One region of the Pseudomonas sp. Ma2-10 genome, then DNA from elsewhere that is predicted to be linked to it. Evidence: predicted binding sites of a transcription regulator. Region 1 holds the regulator's gene; each other region holds the start of a gene.

The links. The regulator sigma-54, encoded in region 1, starts transcription at its own class of promoters, with help from an activator protein. The targets are predictions, from matches to a motif close to ANTGGCATNNANNTTGCTNT.
Region 2: the regulator sigma-54 is predicted to act here: its motif matches at 1,868-1,887, upstream of ACXPVS_RS12225 (pilin).
Region 3: the regulator sigma-54 is predicted to act here: its motif matches at 2,739-2,758, upstream of flhA (flagellar biosynthesis protein FlhA).
Region 4: the regulator sigma-54 is predicted to act here: its motif matches at 2,080-2,099, upstream of ACXPVS_RS08450 (circularly permuted type 2 ATP-grasp protein).

Annotation. Positions count from the first base shown of each region.
Region 1 is NZ_JBTEYL010000001.1:420,841-425,024, forward strand. It holds gene ACXPVS_RS01865 (KdsC family phosphatase) at 1-118, shown strand, start outside; gene lptC (LPS export ABC transporter periplasmic protein LptC) at 126-698, shown strand; gene lptA (lipopolysaccharide transport periplasmic protein LptA) at 685-1,233, shown strand; gene lptB (LPS export ABC transporter ATP-binding protein) at 1,233-1,958, shown strand; gene ACXPVS_RS01885 (RNA polymerase factor sigma-54) at 2,144-3,637, shown strand; gene hpf (ribosome hibernation-promoting factor, HPF/YfiA family) at 3,712-4,020, shown strand; gene ptsN (PTS IIA-like nitrogen regulatory protein PtsN) at 4,033-4,184, shown strand, end outside.
Region 2 is NZ_JBTEYL010000008.1:39,703-43,886, forward strand. It holds gene ACXPVS_RS12215 (DUF748 domain-containing protein) at 1-496, shown strand, start outside; gene ACXPVS_RS12220 (BON domain-containing protein) at 726-1,079, opposite strand; gene ACXPVS_RS12225 (pilin) at 1,390-1,821, opposite strand; partial or broken gene ACXPVS_RS12230 (hypothetical protein) at 2,062-2,139, shown strand; gene ACXPVS_RS12235 (type II secretion system F family protein) at 2,142-3,359, shown strand; gene ACXPVS_RS12240 (prepilin peptidase) at 3,361-4,184, shown strand, end outside.
Region 3 is NZ_JBTEYL010000028.1:24,572-28,755, reverse strand. It holds gene flhF (flagellar biosynthesis protein FlhF) at 1-578, opposite strand, end outside; gene flhA (flagellar biosynthesis protein FlhA) at 590-2,719, opposite strand; gene ACXPVS_RS23880 (hypothetical protein) at 2,830-3,252, opposite strand; gene flhB (flagellar biosynthesis protein FlhB) at 3,390-4,184, opposite strand, start outside.
Region 4 is NZ_JBTEYL010000004.1:277,678-281,861, reverse strand. It holds gene ACXPVS_RS08470 (hypothetical protein) at 1-475, shown strand, start outside; gene ACXPVS_RS08465 (PLDc N-terminal domain-containing protein) at 540-731, shown strand; gene ACXPVS_RS08460 (hypothetical protein) at 946-1,179, shown strand; gene ACXPVS_RS08455 (ribonuclease E inhibitor RraB) at 1,393-1,734, shown strand; gene ACXPVS_RS08450 (circularly permuted type 2 ATP-grasp protein) at 2,131-3,540, shown strand; partial or broken gene ACXPVS_RS08445 (alpha-E domain-containing protein) at 3,553-4,184, shown strand, end outside.

The sequences.
Region 1 (4,184 bases):
TGAACACGCCCACGGCATCACCCAGGCCCGCGGTGGCGAAGGTGCCGCTCGCGAATTCTGCGAACTGATCCTGCGCGCGCAGGGCCGCCTTGATGCGGCAAACGCCGCGTACCTGTGAGCCAACTATGCTGAGCAAAAAGATTCGCAAATTCCTGGTGTTCGGTTGCATCGCAGCGATATTCGCGGCGGTCGGCTACTGGAACATCAGCCCGGAACGCTTCCTCGATCAGCCGGTGGCAAAGATCGATGAAACCGCGATCGACTATTACGCGACCAACGCCCACAGCATGCAATATCTGCCGGACGGCAAACTGCAATACGACATGACGTCCGACAAGGTTGAACACCTGAAAGCCACCGAAGTGACGCTGCTGACCAATCCCGACCTGAACATGTTCCGCGGCACCGAGTTCCCGTGGCACGTCCAGAGCGAGCACGGAGAAGTAAATCCCGACGGCACTCAAGTCGAACTGATTGACTCGGTGCGTATCACGCGCTTCGACGAGAAAAACCGCAGGACCCTGATTACCACCACCCGCATGACAGTGTTCCCGCAGCGGCAATATGCGCAGACCGAGCAACCCGTTAGAATCGACGGCGCTGGTGGTGTGACGACTGGCAAGGGAATGAAAGCGTATTTGAAAGAAAGCAGGATACACCTGCTATCGAACGTAAGAGGACAGTATGAGGCTCGTTAAAACCCTCCCTATTTTGCTCGGTCTGAGCGCAGCACTGGGAAGCGTGAGCGCCTGGGCACTGCCGACCGATCAAGCGCAGCCTATCCGCATTCAGGCCGACGACGCCCAACTGGACGACAAAAATGGCGTTGCCACCTACAAAGGTGACGTGATCATTACCCAGGGCTCGATGATCGTTAAAGGCAACACCGTGACCATCACCCGCACGCCGGCCGGCGACATTGACGTGGTGACTTCGGTGGGCAATCTTGCCTACTTCGAGCAGTTGCAGACAGCGGGCGACACCAAGCCGGTTCAGGGCTACGGAGTGACCATCCAGTACCACGCCTCGCAAAACCGCGTTGTATTGATTGATCGAGCCAAAGTCATCGACAAGGACAGCAACGTCACCCAAGGCGAGAAAATCGTCTACGACACGGTCAAGAAACTTGCGAGCGCCGGTCGCGCGACGGGCAGCAAGATCACCGAATCGCGTCCGCGCATCGACATGGTAATCCAGCCAAAGAAGAAAACCGACGAGCAAAAGGCCCAGTAATGGCAACTCTGAAAGCTCAGCATCTGGCCAAGAGCTACAAGAGCCGCCAGGTCGTGCGTGACGTGAGCCTGTCGATCGACAGCGGTCAGATCGTCGGCCTGCTAGGCCCCAACGGCGCCGGCAAAACCACCTGCTTTTACATGATTGTCGGCCTGGTACAGGCCGATCAGGGCCGCGTACTGATTGACGACCTTGATGTCAGCCACCAACCCATGCACGGTCGAGCGAAGGCCGGCATCGGCTATCTTCCGCAAGAAGCTTCGATCTTCCGCAAACTCTCGGTAGCCGACAACATCATGGCGATCCTCGAGACCCGCAAGGAACTCGACAAGGCCGGCCGTCGCAAAGAGCTGGAAAGCCTGCTGCAGGAATTCCACATCAGCCACATCCGCGACAATCTCGGGATGAGCCTGTCCGGCGGTGAACGCCGCCGCGTGGAAATCGCCCGAGCACTGGCTACCAACCCTAAATTCATCCTGCTCGACGAACCGTTCGCAGGCGTGGACCCGATTTCGGTGGGCGACATCAAGCAGATCATCTACCACCTCAAGGCCAAGGGCATTGGTGTGCTGATCACCGACCACAACGTCCGTGAAACCCTGGATATCTGCGAAACCGCCTACATCGTCAACGATGGCCAGCTGATCGCCGAAGGTGACTCTGCCACCATCCTGGCCAACGACTTGGTCAAGGAAGTGTATCTGGGCCATGAGTTCCGCCTGTAAGCACTGAAGTGTCTGGCTGGTTGCTCGAGCGCTTGTCCCAATAAAAAATCAACATTTTTTTTATTGTTACAGCGCTCTAGGCAAACGTTGCAGTTTCGGGCATATAATTTGCTTATGTTTGGCGCTCCGGCGCCCTATAGTGGATGGCGCATGTGCGCCGGCGAATAAGGTGTTAAGCCCCTGCCATGAAACCATCGCTAGTCTTGAGAATGGGCCAGCAGCTGACGATGACACCGCAGCTGCAACAGGCCATCCGCCTACTCCAATTGTCGACCCTGGACCTGCAACAGGAAATCCAGGAGGCCTTGGAGTCCAATCCGATGCTCGAACGCCAGGAAGAAGGCGACGACTTCGATAACGCCGACCCCTTGGCCGACAAAGCCGAACAGCAACCTAACGTCGACATTCAGGAACCCTCCTACCAGGAAACCGCCCCGACGGTGGACAACCTCGAGGAAGGCGACTGGAATGAGCGCATCCCCAACGAATTGCCCGTCGACACCGCGTGGGAAGACGTCTACCAGACCAGCGCCAGCAGCCTGCCGAGCAACGATGACGACGAGTGGGATTTCACCACCCGCACATCGGCCGGCGAAAGCCTGCAAAGCCACCTGTTGTGGCAACTGAACCTGGCCCCGATGTCCGACACTGATCGCCTGATCGCTGTAACTCTGATCGACTGCATCAACAATCAGGGATACCTGGACGAAACCCTCGAGGAGATCCTCGAAGCCTTCGACCCGGAACTGGATATCGAACTGGACGAAATAGAAGCCGTCCTGCACCGCATCCAGCAATTCGAACCCGCTGGCATCGGCGCCCGCAACCTGAGCGAATGCCTGCAGTTGCAATTGCGTCAGCTGCCCGCCAAGACGCCTTGGCTGGTCGAGGCCAAACGCCTGGTCACCGATTACATCGACCTGCTCGGCAGCCGCGACTACAGCCAACTGATGCGTCGCATGAAGCTCAAGGAAGATGAACTGCGTCAGGTGATCGAACTGGTGCAGAGCCTCAACCCGCGCCCGGGCTCGCAAATCGAGTCCGGCGAAGCCGAATACGTCGTTCCAGACGTGATCGTACGCAAGGACAACGAGCGCTGGCTGGTGGAACTGAACCAGGAATCCGTGCCACGACTGCGGGTCAACGCCCAATACGCCGGTTTCGTGCGCCGCGCCGACACCAGCGCCGACAACACCTTCATGCGCAATCAGTTGCAAGAGGCCCGCTGGTTCATCAAAAGCCTGCAAAGCCGCAACGAAACCCTGATGAAAGTAGCCACTCAAATCGTCGAACATCAGCGCGGCTTTCTTGAATACGGCGACGAAGCCATGAAACCGCTGGTCCTGCATGACATCGCCGAAGCGGTGGGCATGCACGAGTCGACGATTTCACGGGTGACCACGCAGAAATTCATGCATACCCCACGGGGCATATATGAACTGAAATACTTTTTCTCCAGCCACGTCAGCACCTCCGAGGGCGGCGAATGCTCGTCCACGGCAATCCGCGCGATCATCAAAAAACTGGTTGCCGCGGAAAATCAGAAAAAGCCGTTGAGTGACAGCAAGATCGCTGGTTTACTGGAGGCACAAGGCATTCAGGTGGCTCGCCGCACCGTCGCCAAGTACCGCGAATCCCTCGGGATCGCGCCTTCGAGCGAACGCAAGCGGTTGATGTAGAGCCACGCCACAGCGTTCCAGTGGCAGGCATTTCTGCCTGCCGCTTTATGCACTGGCAACGAAGGAGAAGCTGTATGCAAGTCAACATCAGTGGACACCAACTGGAAGTGACCGAACCTCTTCGCACCTACATCGGCGAAAAACTCGAACGATTAGAGAGGCATTTCGACAAGATCACCAACGTGCAAGTCACGATGACGGTCGAAAAGCTCAAGCAGAAAATCGAAGCCACGCTGCATATTCCCGGCAATGAAGTGGTCGCAAACGCGGAGCATACCGATATGTATGCGGCGATCGACGCACTGACCGACAAGCTGGATAAACAACTCAAAAAGCATAAGGAAAAGACCCAAAGCCTCCTCCAGGGCGCCACCGGTCGTTAACACTCCCAACCCATGATCCGACTTGAAAGCATCCTGACCCCCGGCCGTTCCCTCGTGAACGTGCCGGGTGGCAGCAAAAAGAAAGCCCTCGAGCAAATTGCCAACCTTATCCACAAAGAAGTACCGGATCTGGAGATGCAAGATGTCTTCGAGGCTCTGATTGC
Region 2 (4,184 bases), on a different contig from region 1:
ACTGTCCCAGGCCCTCAAGGAACGCCCAGCCCTGCGCCTGGAAATCGAAGGCACGGCAGCGGCGAGCAGCGATGGCCCGCTGATCGCAGAGCAACGTCTGGAGCGGGAATACCAGTACAACTACTACAAAATACTCCAGCGTCGCGGCGACAAGGTGCCGGCTCAGGCTTCATTGCTGCAAGTACCGGATAACGAGAAAGGTCCGCTACTGGAAGGGATCTACCGCACGCGCCTGAAGACTCAGCCGCCCGCCGAGTGGAAGGATCTTGGCAAGGAAGAACGCACGGTGAAAATGCGCGAAGGCGTGATCAAGTTCTGGAGTTCCAGTGCCGTGCTGTTGCGTCAGTTGGGTCAGGAACGCGCCAGCAGCATCAAAGACTATCTGGTCGACAAGGGTCAGTTGGCCGATGACCGCGTGTACTTCATCGACGCTAACCTCGGCGAGGCGCAAAGTGACGGTCGGGTGGTTACACCGCTGCATCTGGACGCCGAGTAAGGGGCGCGAAATAGCTGATGAGCCTGGCTCTGGCGAGCGCCGCCAGTCAGGCCTCGACAGCGGCTACAGAGATTCTTGCCCATCCACAATAGAACAGGCCCCGACACGAATGCCGGGGCCTGTAATGGCCACATCCTTATGGCCTTTCGCATGAACTCTCCAGAAGCGGCAGACGTATAGCTCGGCCCGCCTGCCGCGCCTTCTCCCAGTCCAGGCGAGAAGTCTTGCTTTACTCGGCTTTCAGGCCGTCAGCGGAGACCGCCTGGACGCCTTTGATTTTCTTGGCGATAGCCACGGCGGTGGTTTTCTGAGCGTCTGTCACCGCAACGGTGGACGACAGGGACACTACGCCTTTGTTGGTTTCGACTTTGATGTCGGTACCAGGAATGCCTTTCTCAGTCACCAGGTCTGCTTTGACCTTGGTGGTGATCCAGGTATCGGAGGTAACTTCTTTAGCTTCGGTCATTTCACCCGCGGCCAGAACCATGGGTGCCTGGGTAGCCTGGGTTTGAGCAAATGCAGCGTTGGCCATGGTCAGGGTCAGCGCGGTAGCAGTAGCGGCAGCGATAGCGAACTTCTTCATACGAGTAACTCCTGTTTTTCATAAAGTCTGCTGCGTGTCTTGTCAGCAGGGTTACTGGGGATATTGCGAACGCTGTGCCAAGTTTTAGATAGACAATAATTTCTTATAAATCATAGCCTTAGCAAAACAACTGGTTTTCAGAATCATGCAAATTGCATGACTTCGAAATTATCGACATGCAAGTTGCAGGTTTTACCGCAGGCCTAAGGCCATGAATTGTCGGAGGTTTTCTCAATTACTCGTTTTTCCCAGAACGACGAACAAAAAAATGCCCCGTCAAACAGACGAGGCATCAGATCTGCCCGCCAGATTACGCGCCGCTGCCGGGACAGCCTTTGGGGGCAAAGTCAGCGTTGACATCGCTGACACACGTCCAGGCACCCGCCGTATTCCCTGATGAGCGAGTCAGTGTGATGGTCTTGCCCAACACCGGTCCTGGGGCATTCACCAGCGTACAAGTGATCTCCCCTGCACCTGACGACGCGGTGCCCGAAGCCGCCAACGTGCAATTAGAGGTCGTCGCCGCCGCGTCACCTGCAACCAATAACAATGTAGGGTCGGTGCCTTGGTTGATAGTGTCTTCGAAAGGCACTTTCAACGCGCTGATCTCAGCCAGCCCCGCCGTAACTTTGGCCCGGGCCTGGTACTTGGAATATTGCGGCAAGGCGAACGTCGCCAGAATCCCGATGATCGCCACTACGATCAGCAGCTCGATCAGGGTAAAACCTTTTTGAGTCTTCATAGACAAGCTCCATGCATGAGTCGAATTCTCATGATCTGAATTAGCCGCAGCACAGCCCATGCCAAGCGCCGCGCGCCCTGTTGCCGGGACGCGCGGCGAGTCCAGCGTCCTCTTTCAACCCCAGAATCCGCACTATCTGACACTTTTTGTCACCCTAATGCCGCGGGTTTGGTTCCATCGCTTGACTAGGCTATAAGTCATGAACTGTTTGCGTCCGAGCCCCCAATGAATGACATCGCCCTGCGCACCTCAGGCCTGCTCAAGGTCATGCAAGGCATCACCAGCCTTGAAGAAATCAACCGAGTCACCAAGGACTGAATATGGCGGTCAAAGCGGTAAAAATCAGCGTCTACGCCTGGGAAGGCACAGACCGTAAAGGCAGCAAAATGACGGGCGAGTTGAGCGGTCGGAATCCGGCGTTGATCAAGGCCCAATTGCGCAAGCAGGGCATCAACCCCGGAAAGGTACGCAAGAAGTCCCCCTCGATTTTCAACGTGGGCAAGCGCATCAAGGCCCAGGACATCGCTCTGTTCACCCGGCAGATGGCGACCATGATGAAGGCCGGTGTACCGCTGTTGCAGTCCTTCGACATCATCGGTGAAGGCTTTGATAACCCGGCCATGCGCACACTGGTTGACGAGGTGAAACAGGACGTTGCGGCGGGCAACAGCTTCGCCGCTTCCCTGCGCAAAAAGCCTCAGTATTTCGATGAGCTCTACTGCAACCTGGTCGATGCCGGCGAGCAGGCCGGTGCCCTCGATACCCTGCTGGAGAGAGTGGCGACGTATAAGGAAAAAAGCGAAAGCCTCAAGGCCAAGATCAAGAAAGCCATGACCTACCCACTGGCGGTGGTGTTCGTCGCGATCATTGTGACCGGGATTTTGCTGGTCAACGTGGTGCCGCAGTTCGAATCGGTGTTCAAAGGGTTTGGTGCCCAATTGCCAGCCTTCACGGTGATGGTCATCGGCCTCTCGCAATTCATGCAGGACTGGTGGTGGGCGATGCTCGGCGTGCTGACCGCGTTGATCTTCGGCGTGCGCCACGCCTTTAAAACGTCGCAAGGCTTTCGGGACCGAATGGACACCTGGCTGCTGAAACTGCCGCTGATTGGCACGCTGATGTACAAATCCGCCGTGGCCCGTTACGCCCGCACGCTGTCGACTACCTTTGCAGCAGGTGTGCCGCTGGTGGAAGCCCTGGAGTCGGTGGCCGGCGCTACCGGCAACATCGTGTTCAAGCGCGCGGTGCTGCGCATCAAACAGGACGTGTCGACCGGTATGCAGCTGAATTTTTCCATGCGCGCCTCCGGTACTTTTCCGAATATGGCGATCCAGATGACCGCGATTGGCGAAGAGTCCGGCGCGCTGGACGATATGCTCGACAAGGTCGCGAGCTTCTATGAGGACGAAGTGGACAACATGGTCGATAACCTCACCAGCTTGATGGAGCCGTTCATCATGGTGGTGCTGGGTGTTATCGTCGGAGGCCTGGTGGTTGCGATGTACCTGCCCATCTTCCAACTCGGCACAGCGATCTGACATGCCCTTGAACGATATTCTGACCCTCCACCCGCTGACCTTCGTGATCGCCGCCATGTTGGTCGGCCTGCTGATTGGCAGCTTTCTCAACGTGGTGGTCTGGCGCCTGCCAAAAATGCTTGACCGCGAATGGCGTGAAGAGGCTCGTGAAGTGTTGGGTTTGCCAAGCGAAACACCGCTGCCGACCTTCAACCTGATGCTGCCCCATTCCCAGTGCCCACATTGCGACCATCGAATCCGCGCCTGGGAAAATATTCCGGTGCTCAGCTATCTGTTTTTACGGGGTCGATGCTCGAATTGCACGGCAGCCATCAGTAAACGCTACCCGCTGACCGAACTGGCCTGCGGCCTGCTCTCGGCGTTCATCGCCTGGCATCTCGGTTTCGGCTGGCAGGCCTGCATGGCGATGCTCCTGAGTTGGGGGTTGCTGACGATGAGCCTGATCGACGCCGAGCACCAACTGCTGCCGGATGTGCTGGTGCTGCCGCTGATATGGCTGGGGCTGATCGTCAATAGCTTCGGACTTTTCGTGTCCTTGCATGAAGCGTTGTGGGGCGCGGTGGCCGGCTATATGGCGCTGTGGTCAGTGTTCTGGCTGTTCAAGCTGATCACTGGCAAGGACGGCATGGGCCATGGTGATTTCAAGTTGTTAGCGATGTTCGGCGCCTGGGGTGGCTGGCAGATCTTGCCGCTGACCATCCTGTTATCGTCGGTGGTGGGCGCCGTTGTCGGCGTGATTTTACTGCGCTTGCGCAACGCAAAAACCTCCACGCCGATCCCCTTCGGACCCTTTCTGGCAATTGCCGGCTGGATTGCCTTGCTCTG
Region 3 (4,184 bases), on a different contig from region 1:
ATATCGGTAACCAGCGCCAGCAAATCGCGCGACAACGGGCCGGACAGGCCAATACGTTGCAGGCGACGCCAAAGATTGGCCTGGGCCGGACGGCTGCCTTGCAGCTGATTCCAGGCCAGGGAGCCGAGTTGCACTTCCATCAATTCGCGCAGGCTGTTGAGTTCGAAACGCATCGAGTCGAACGCCCGTGGGTCGACGCCACCGGTGACAGGTGCCGCAGCCGGTGCAGCACGGCGGGGTTCGGTGTAGGTCGCCTCGATCAGCGGCTCCGCGGCGGTCAATGGCAGGCCGGCGAACAATTGGCGATTGGTGGACTTATCGCTCTCGCCATCGCTGCGCAGGCTCAGTTCGGCCTGGGCGGTGACGATCCGCGATTGGGTCTTGCGTAGCTCGTCTTCAAGCTCCATGTTCGGAACGCGCGGAGCCAGCGCCGACAGCTTGTAATCCAGGGCAGCCGTCAGTTCAACACCACCGGCGATCCGGCGGTTGCCAATGATAGCGGCATCAGCGCCCAGCTCATCACGAACCAGCTTCATGGCCTGACGCATATCGGCGGCGAAAAAACGCTTAACTTGCATAAACCACTACCTCAGCCGTTGGGCCCTACTGTCGCAACGATGGTCACTTGCTTGTTGTCAGGAATTTCCTGGTAAGCCAACACATGCAAACCCGGAACTGCCAATCGGCCGAATCGCGACAGCATCGCGCGAACCGGACCGGCTACCAACAGAATCACCGGTTGACCTTGCATTTCCTGACGCTGCGCCGCATCGATCAACGAGCGCTGCAGTTTCTCAGCCATGCTTGGCTCCAGCAGAACACCCTCTTCCGAGCCTTGCCCTGCCTTCTGAAGACTATTGAGCAATATTTGTTCCAACCTTGGCTCCAGAGTGATCACTGGGAGCTCGGAGTCAGTCCCTACAATGCTTTGGACGATTGCGCGGGATACACCGACGCGAACCGCGGCCACCAGCGCGGCAGTATCTTGACTCTTGCTGGCATTGTTTGCGATGGCTTCGGCAATGCTGCGAATGTCCCGTACTGGTACCTGTTCGGCCAGCAATGCCTGCAATACTTTGAGCAACTGCGACAGAGACACCACACCAGGCACCAGCTCTTCGGCCAGTTTTGGCGAGCTTTTGGCCAACAATTGCATGAGTTGCTGCACTTCTTCGTGACCGATCAACTCGCTCGAATGCTTGTACAAAATCTGGTTCAAGTGCGTTGCCACTACCGTACTGGCATCGACCACGGTGTAACCGAGGGACTGTGCCTGGGCGCGCTGGCTGACTTCGATCCAGACCGCTTCCAGCCCGAAAGCCGGATCTTTGGCGGTAATGCCGTTGAGCGTACCGTAGACCTGCCCCGGATTGATCGCCAGTTCGCGGTCCGGGTAAATCTCCGCCTCGGCCAGGATCACCCCCATCAGGGTCAGGCGATAGGCACTCGGGGCCAGGTCGAGGTTGTCACGGATATGCACAGTCGGCATCAGGAAGCCCAGGTCCTGGGACAGCTTCTTGCGCACGCCCTTGATCCGCGCCAGCAACTGCCCCCCCTGATTGCGGTCCACCAGAGGAATCAGCCGGTAGCCGACTTCCAGGCCGATCATGTCGATCGGAGTGACGTCATCCCAGCCAAGCTCCTTGGTTTCCTGAGCGCGAGCCGGCGATGGCAGCAGTTCCTGTTGACGCTTGACCTCTTGCAAGGCCTGAACCTTGACCACGTTCTGCTTCTTCCAGAACAGGTAAGCACCGCCAGCCGCCAGGGCCGCCATGCTGAGAAAGGAGAAGTGCGGCATGCCGGGCACCAGGCCCATGACCGCCATCAGGCCAGCGGCTACCGCCAACGCTTTGGGCGAGGCGAACATCTGGCGACTGATCTGCTTGCCCATGTCTTCGGAACCGGAAGCACGGGTCACCATGATCGCTGCAGCTGTAGATAAAAGCAGTGATGGCAATTGCGCCACCAAACCGTCACCAATCGTCAGCAACGCGTAAACCTTGCCGGCTTCGGCAAAGCTCATGTTGTGCTGGAAGATACCGACCGCCACACCACCAATCAGGTTGATGAACAGAATCAGCAGGCCGGCAATGGCGTCACCACGCACGAATTTGCTGGCACCGTCCATGGAACCGTAGAACTCGGCTTCCTGGGCCACTTCCATCCGGCGCAGCTTGGCCTGGCTCTGGTCGATCAGGCCGGCATTCAAGTCGGCATCGATGGCCATCTGTTTACCGGGCATCGCGTCGAGGGTGAAACGCGCGCTCACCTCGGAAATCCGCCCGGCGCCTTTGGTCACCACGACGAAGTTGATGATCATCAAAATCGCGAAGACGACGATACCGACCACGTAGTTACCGCCGATCACCACCTCACCAAAGGCCTGGATCACCTTACCGGCGGCGGCATGGCCGTCCTGACCGTTGAGCATGACCACCCGCGTGGAGGCCACGTTCAGTGCCAGTCGCAGCAATGTTGCCACCAGCAGAATGGTCGGGAACACCGCAAAATCCAGCGGCCGCAAGGCGTAGACGCACACCAGCAGCACGACAATCGACAAGGCAATGTTGAACGTGAAAAACACGTCCAGCAGGAACGGCGGCACCGGCAACATCATCATCGCCAGCATGACCAGCAGCAACAACGGCACACCCAAATTGCCTCGACTTAGGTCGGCAACGTTTGTGCGAGCGTTGTTGAGTAACTGAGAGCGATCCACCGGTTTTCCCCGTTCCTTTAAAGCAAACTTTTTGACGCCTGAAGCAGACGCAGAGCGGCTACTGCAAGAAGCCTTCCAACTTTTGCAGGGGTTTGAAACAGAGGGGATTATCAGCGGGATTGGTACGGTGGACCGACCGTGCAACGCTTGCCGCAGCGGTCGTGAAATTTTCGCGAGAACGTTGGTCGAGCGTGACCCCGACCCGCACGCAGGCTCGTCAGCGGCGACAAACGCAAGGGGCTGCAAATATGGATCAACGCTTGGTTATCACCGATATTGCCAGCCGCGTCGGAGAAGTAATTGTGATTATGGTGATAGCTGAACCCGTCCAATTCGGGTCGGATCACATTGATAGCGCCGCTCAGGCAACCCGGAATGTAGGCATTGGCCCTCTGCACAAAATGCGCAAAGCCCAGAGTCATGTCGAACGCAGCCGAGTAACTGATCGTGCGCTCGAACTGATCCTCCTCCAGGACGCCCGAAACAAATTCCAACGCCATCCCTTGAAGCGTTCGGTATTCACGCTCTGCCATGACCGCCACCTCAAATGCCTTAATGAACGCCCATCCACAGTGATCAATTCACTCATTGAACGGGAGAACGCCCAAGGCCATGACAACGCTTAAGAGCAAGCGTGTCTACTGTCAGAACTAACAGGCACACAGCGTTTTCAGGCGGGCGGCGGCTCTTTGGAATCGCGCCGTAGATCCGGCGGAATCGGCAGGTCGTCCTTGAGCGGATCCGGGCGTTTACCCTTGCCGGCGCGGTGCTGGCGGATCTGGTAGACGTAAGCGAGTACCTGGGCGACGGCAAGGTAGAGCCCGCCAGGGATTTCCTGATCAAGTTCGGTGGAGTAGTAGATCGAACGCGCCAGTGCCGGCGACTCAAGCAGCAGCACGTCGTTGGCCACAGCGATTTCACGGATTTTCAAGGCCAGGAAGTCGCTGCCCTTGGCGATCAGCATCGGCGCTCCACCCTTGTCCGGATCGTACTTGAGCGCTACGGCGTAGTGAGTCGGGTTGGTGATCACCACATCGGCGTCGGGAATCGCCGCCATCATCCGGCGCTGGGACATCTCACGCTGCAACTGGCGAATCCGCTGCTTGACCTCCGGCCGCCCTTCCTGATCCTTGTGCTCGTCACGCACTTCCTGCTTGGTCATCAGCAACTTCTTGTGGCTTTCCCACAGCTGCACCGGCACATCCACCGCGGCGATGAAGATTAGCCCACAGGACATCCATAACGTACTCCAGCCCACCACCTGCAAGCAGTGAATGACCGCCAGCTCCAAAGGTTCATGGGCGATGCGTATCAGGTCATCGATGTCTGACAATAACACCTGCAGGGCCACGGTCAGGATGATCAAAAATTTTGCAAACGCCTTAAGCAACTCCACCACCGCCTTGAACGAAAACATTCGCTTGAGGCCAGCGGCAGGGTTCATCCGGCTGAATTTCGGTGCCAG
Region 4 (4,184 bases), on a different contig from region 1:
CGACGAAATCCTGAAAGTCGCTGACGAAGCAGCCCAGGCCTACGCCGATCCTGAGGCTTTTCTGACGGCCAATCCGGATATCAACTACGACGAAACGTTCCCGATTCCGCTGGGCGAGTGGGTCGTCGTCGGCAGTTTGCCAGAGACTGTGCTGTTCCAGGCCGACACCTACATGGACCTGTTCGCCCAGATCGTTTCCTCGTTCGGGCCCGGCGTTGATTTCAATATCAAACCCAAGCAACTGGCCAAGACTGAAGCCCTGACCGCGCTCAATCGCATTCAGGTGCAGATGGGCAGCATGAGCAAGGAAAACGGCGGTTACACGCTGATGAACTTCAGTCAGTTGCTCGACGACGAACTGCAAGTGGTGCTGGTCTACGGTAACGACGTGCCGCGCGTACTCGAGTTGTGCGCCCAAGTCGGCATCGCTGCCGCACCCTCGCTGGAAGCCCTCAAAATTGCCGTCCACGTTTAAAAAAAGGAACCCTCGCAAGGCGCGGCTATCCTAAGAGTGCAAACCACTCTTTGGGAGCGACACCATGGGTTCCACTTTCAACGGTCTGATTGGCCTGATTATTCTTGCCCTGGATATCTGGGCAATCATCAACGTGCTCAAAAGTGGTGCCGACACAGGGATGAAAATCATCTGGGTGCTGCTGATCCTGCTGCTGCCAGTGCTGGGCCTGATCATCTGGGCCATTGCCGGTCCCCGGGGCAATGTAAGGATCTGACAGTTGCCGCTGTACGTTCTGCCGGCGGTGAGCAAACCAGGCAACGACTGATTTCGAGCAAGCCAGAAAGGGCCGTCTCAGGTTGTGTGAAAACACACCGGGGGTGGCCCTTTTTCGTGCTTGACTTAATAGAGGGAGCGGTTGAACGATTGGCCGGGAAATAATGTCGAGATAGTGGTAAGCCCATTCACGGTTTTGATCGAGGAGGCACCTGATGCAAAAGTGGAAAGTCACTTTCGTTGATGATCACGGTGAAAAAGTTAGTGAGGTGTTCGAGAGCGATGAGTGCCCGAACAACGAGCAGGCCGCGAAGCTCATTCGCGCCCGGCGTCTGCCTGTGGCTGCCGAACTGGACCTCAACGATCTGGAAGGGCGCATCGATAATCCGACTGTCAGAAATTTGAAGACCCAGTACAGCATTGAAATCCTCAGCATCACGCCAATCTGAACATCTCCTGTCTCATTCCTAACCAGGCCTTGGCAACGGCTCTATCTTGCGGCTACTCTGCAATCGAGATCAGCGAACGGATCGCTAAGGTCTGGTCTTGTCAGCTACATGCTTGCTTCCCACCGGCAACGTTGTTGCCGCATCGCTCGCCCCATTCGGTTGCGGGTGCCGGGAATACGGAAAGTCTATCCATCAGTCTGAGGGGGACGTTTCATGAGCACAGCCTATCAAGAAGACATCAGCACCAGCGTCTTGCGCCGCATGAAAGAAGGCGGTTTCGACTTTTCACGATTCCATCCCATCGAGTTCTACGCCATTTTCCCGGACGAGGAGCGGGCGCGCAGGGCGGCAGGGCATTACTGTGGTGAATCCTTGAATGCGCAAATCAGTGTGCGCGACGATGGCGCGTGGTACCTGGAACTGAGCAAAGTGATGTACGCCACCTATGACGGCATCGGCGACTTTGAGCAGGATTTCGAGGCGGTGGTCGAGCCTTTGGGCGGCATCATCGAAGGATGGGGCGTCAAGCAGGAGGTACGAGGGCGACTCGCATAACTTATGAACAGTGACGACACTCAGCAACGGCTGACCTCAGGGTTGGCCGTTTTCGTTTGTGCGGGGCAGAAACTGCACCAGGCAAAACCCTGAAACAAGAATCCGGCGCAAAAAAAACCGCCTGAGCAGGCGGTTAAAGGGAAGTTCGTCAACATTTTCAGTGAATGCGCGGATTATCCGCAGGGACTCCCGGGCAGTGAAATCAACTCTAGCTATGCTGGTGATAGGCGACAACATTGCTTCGCAATGAAGCGGGGGCGATCAGGTGGGGGCATTTACCGCACAGGATTGGTGCGGTGCGTGCGGTGCGATTTCCCAACCGATTGATATCAAAGCGTTTATGCCGATGGCACGGGCTTTGCGAAGCCCAGATGTCCGGGTGACAAGGAGTACGGCATGATCCGCACCTATTTTGATGAGATGTACGATGCCGGCGGCCAGGTCCGCCCGCATTATCGGGAATTTGCCCGTTGGCTGGCCGAAACGCCTGACGAGCTTTTGGCGCAACGGCGACGCGAGGCCGATCTGTTATTTCATCGCGCTGGGATTACCTTCACGCTCTATGGTGATGAGCAAGGGACCGAACGCCTGATTCCCTTCGACACCATCCCCCGCAGCATCCCCGCCAGTGAATGGCGAGTCGTCGAGCGCGGCTGCATTCAACGGGTCAAGGCGTTGAACATGTTCCTCGCCGACCTTTATCACGAGCAGCGCATTATCAAGGCCGGCATCATCCCGGCCGAGCAAGTGCTGGCCAACGAGCAATACCAGTTGGCGATGCAAGGGCTGGATTTGCACCGCGATATCTATTCCCACATCTCCGGTGTCGATCTGGTGCGCGACGGCGACGGTACGTACTACGTGCTTGAAGACAATCTTCGTACACCGAGCGGCGTGAGCTACATGCTTGAAGACCGCAAGATGATGATGCGGTTGTTTCCCGAGTTGTTCGCGGCCCAGCGCATTGCCCCTATCGACCACTATCCGAACCTGTTGCTCGACACCCTGAAAAGCGCCAGCCCGATTGATAACCCGAGCGTGGTGGTACTGACGCCGGGTCGTTTCAACAGCGCGTTCTTTGAACATGCGTTTCTGGCGCGGGAAATGGGCGTTGAACTGGTGGAAGGCGCGGACCTGTTCGTGAGGGATGACAAGGTGTTCATGCGCACCACGGACGGGCCGAAAGCCGTCGACGTGATCTACCGTCGCCTCGACGATGCGTTCCTCGATCCGCTGGCGTTCAACCCGGACTCGATGCTTGGCGTTCCAGGGCTGCTGTCGGCATACCGTTGCGGCAATGTTGTGCTGGCAAATGCCATCGGCACCGGGGTCGCGGACGACAAGTCGGTATACCCATTCGTCACGGACATGATCCGTTTCTACCTGGATGAAGAGCCGATTCTGAAGAATGTGCCGACGTGGCAGTGTCGTAATCCCGCCGAATTGTCCCACGTACTGGCCAATCTTCCGGATTTGGTGGTCAAGGAAACCCAGGGCTCCGGCGGTTACGGAATGCTGGTCGGGCCGGCAGCGACGGCGGCGGAAATCGAATCTTTTCGCGCGCGGATCAACGCCAAGCCCCATGCGTACATCGCCCAGCCGACGTTGTGCCTGTCGACCTGTCCGACTTTTGTCGAAAACGGCATCGCTCCACACCACATCGACCTGCGCCCGTTTGTATTGTCTGGCCGCGAAACCCGGGTTGTGCCCGGCGGCTTGACCCGTGTTGCCCTGCGCGAAGGCTCCCTGGTGGTGAATTCATCCCAGGGCGGTGGAACCAAGGACACCTGGGTGGTCGAGGATTGAAGGAAGCCTGCCATGTTAAGTAGAACTGCCTCGGATTTGTATTGGATGTCGCGTTACCTGGAGCGGGCGGAAAACCTCGCACGGATGCTCGACATCAGTTATTCGCTGTCGCTGATGCCGCAGGATGGCCGGGGTGATGGCCTGCATGAACTCGCCATGCCGTTGCTGATCACCGGCACCCTGGACGACTACCTGGAACGCCACGGCGAATTGCACGCGGAACGGCTGCTGCATTTCTTCGCCCTGGACGCGGCCAACCCGGCGAGCATCTACAGCTGCCTCGGCGCCGCGCGGGCCAGTGCCCATGCGGTGCGTGGGCGAATCACCGCCGACATGTGGGAAAACATCAATGCCACCTGGCTGGAAATTCGCGGGATAGCGGATCAAGGCTTGAGTCGCTACGGCATGAGCCGATTCTGCGAGTGGATCAAGGAACGTTCCCACCTGTTCCGGGGCGCGTCCTACGGCACGATCATGCGTAACGATGCGTTCCGCTTTATTCGTCTTGGGACGTTTATCGAAAGGGCCGACAACACGTTGCGCCTGCTCGACGCCCGCTACGAAATGGCTGGCGATCAGGCCGAGGCGGTCAGCGATGGCACCGCTCACGCGTATTACCAGTGGAGTGCTTTGCTGCGGGCGTT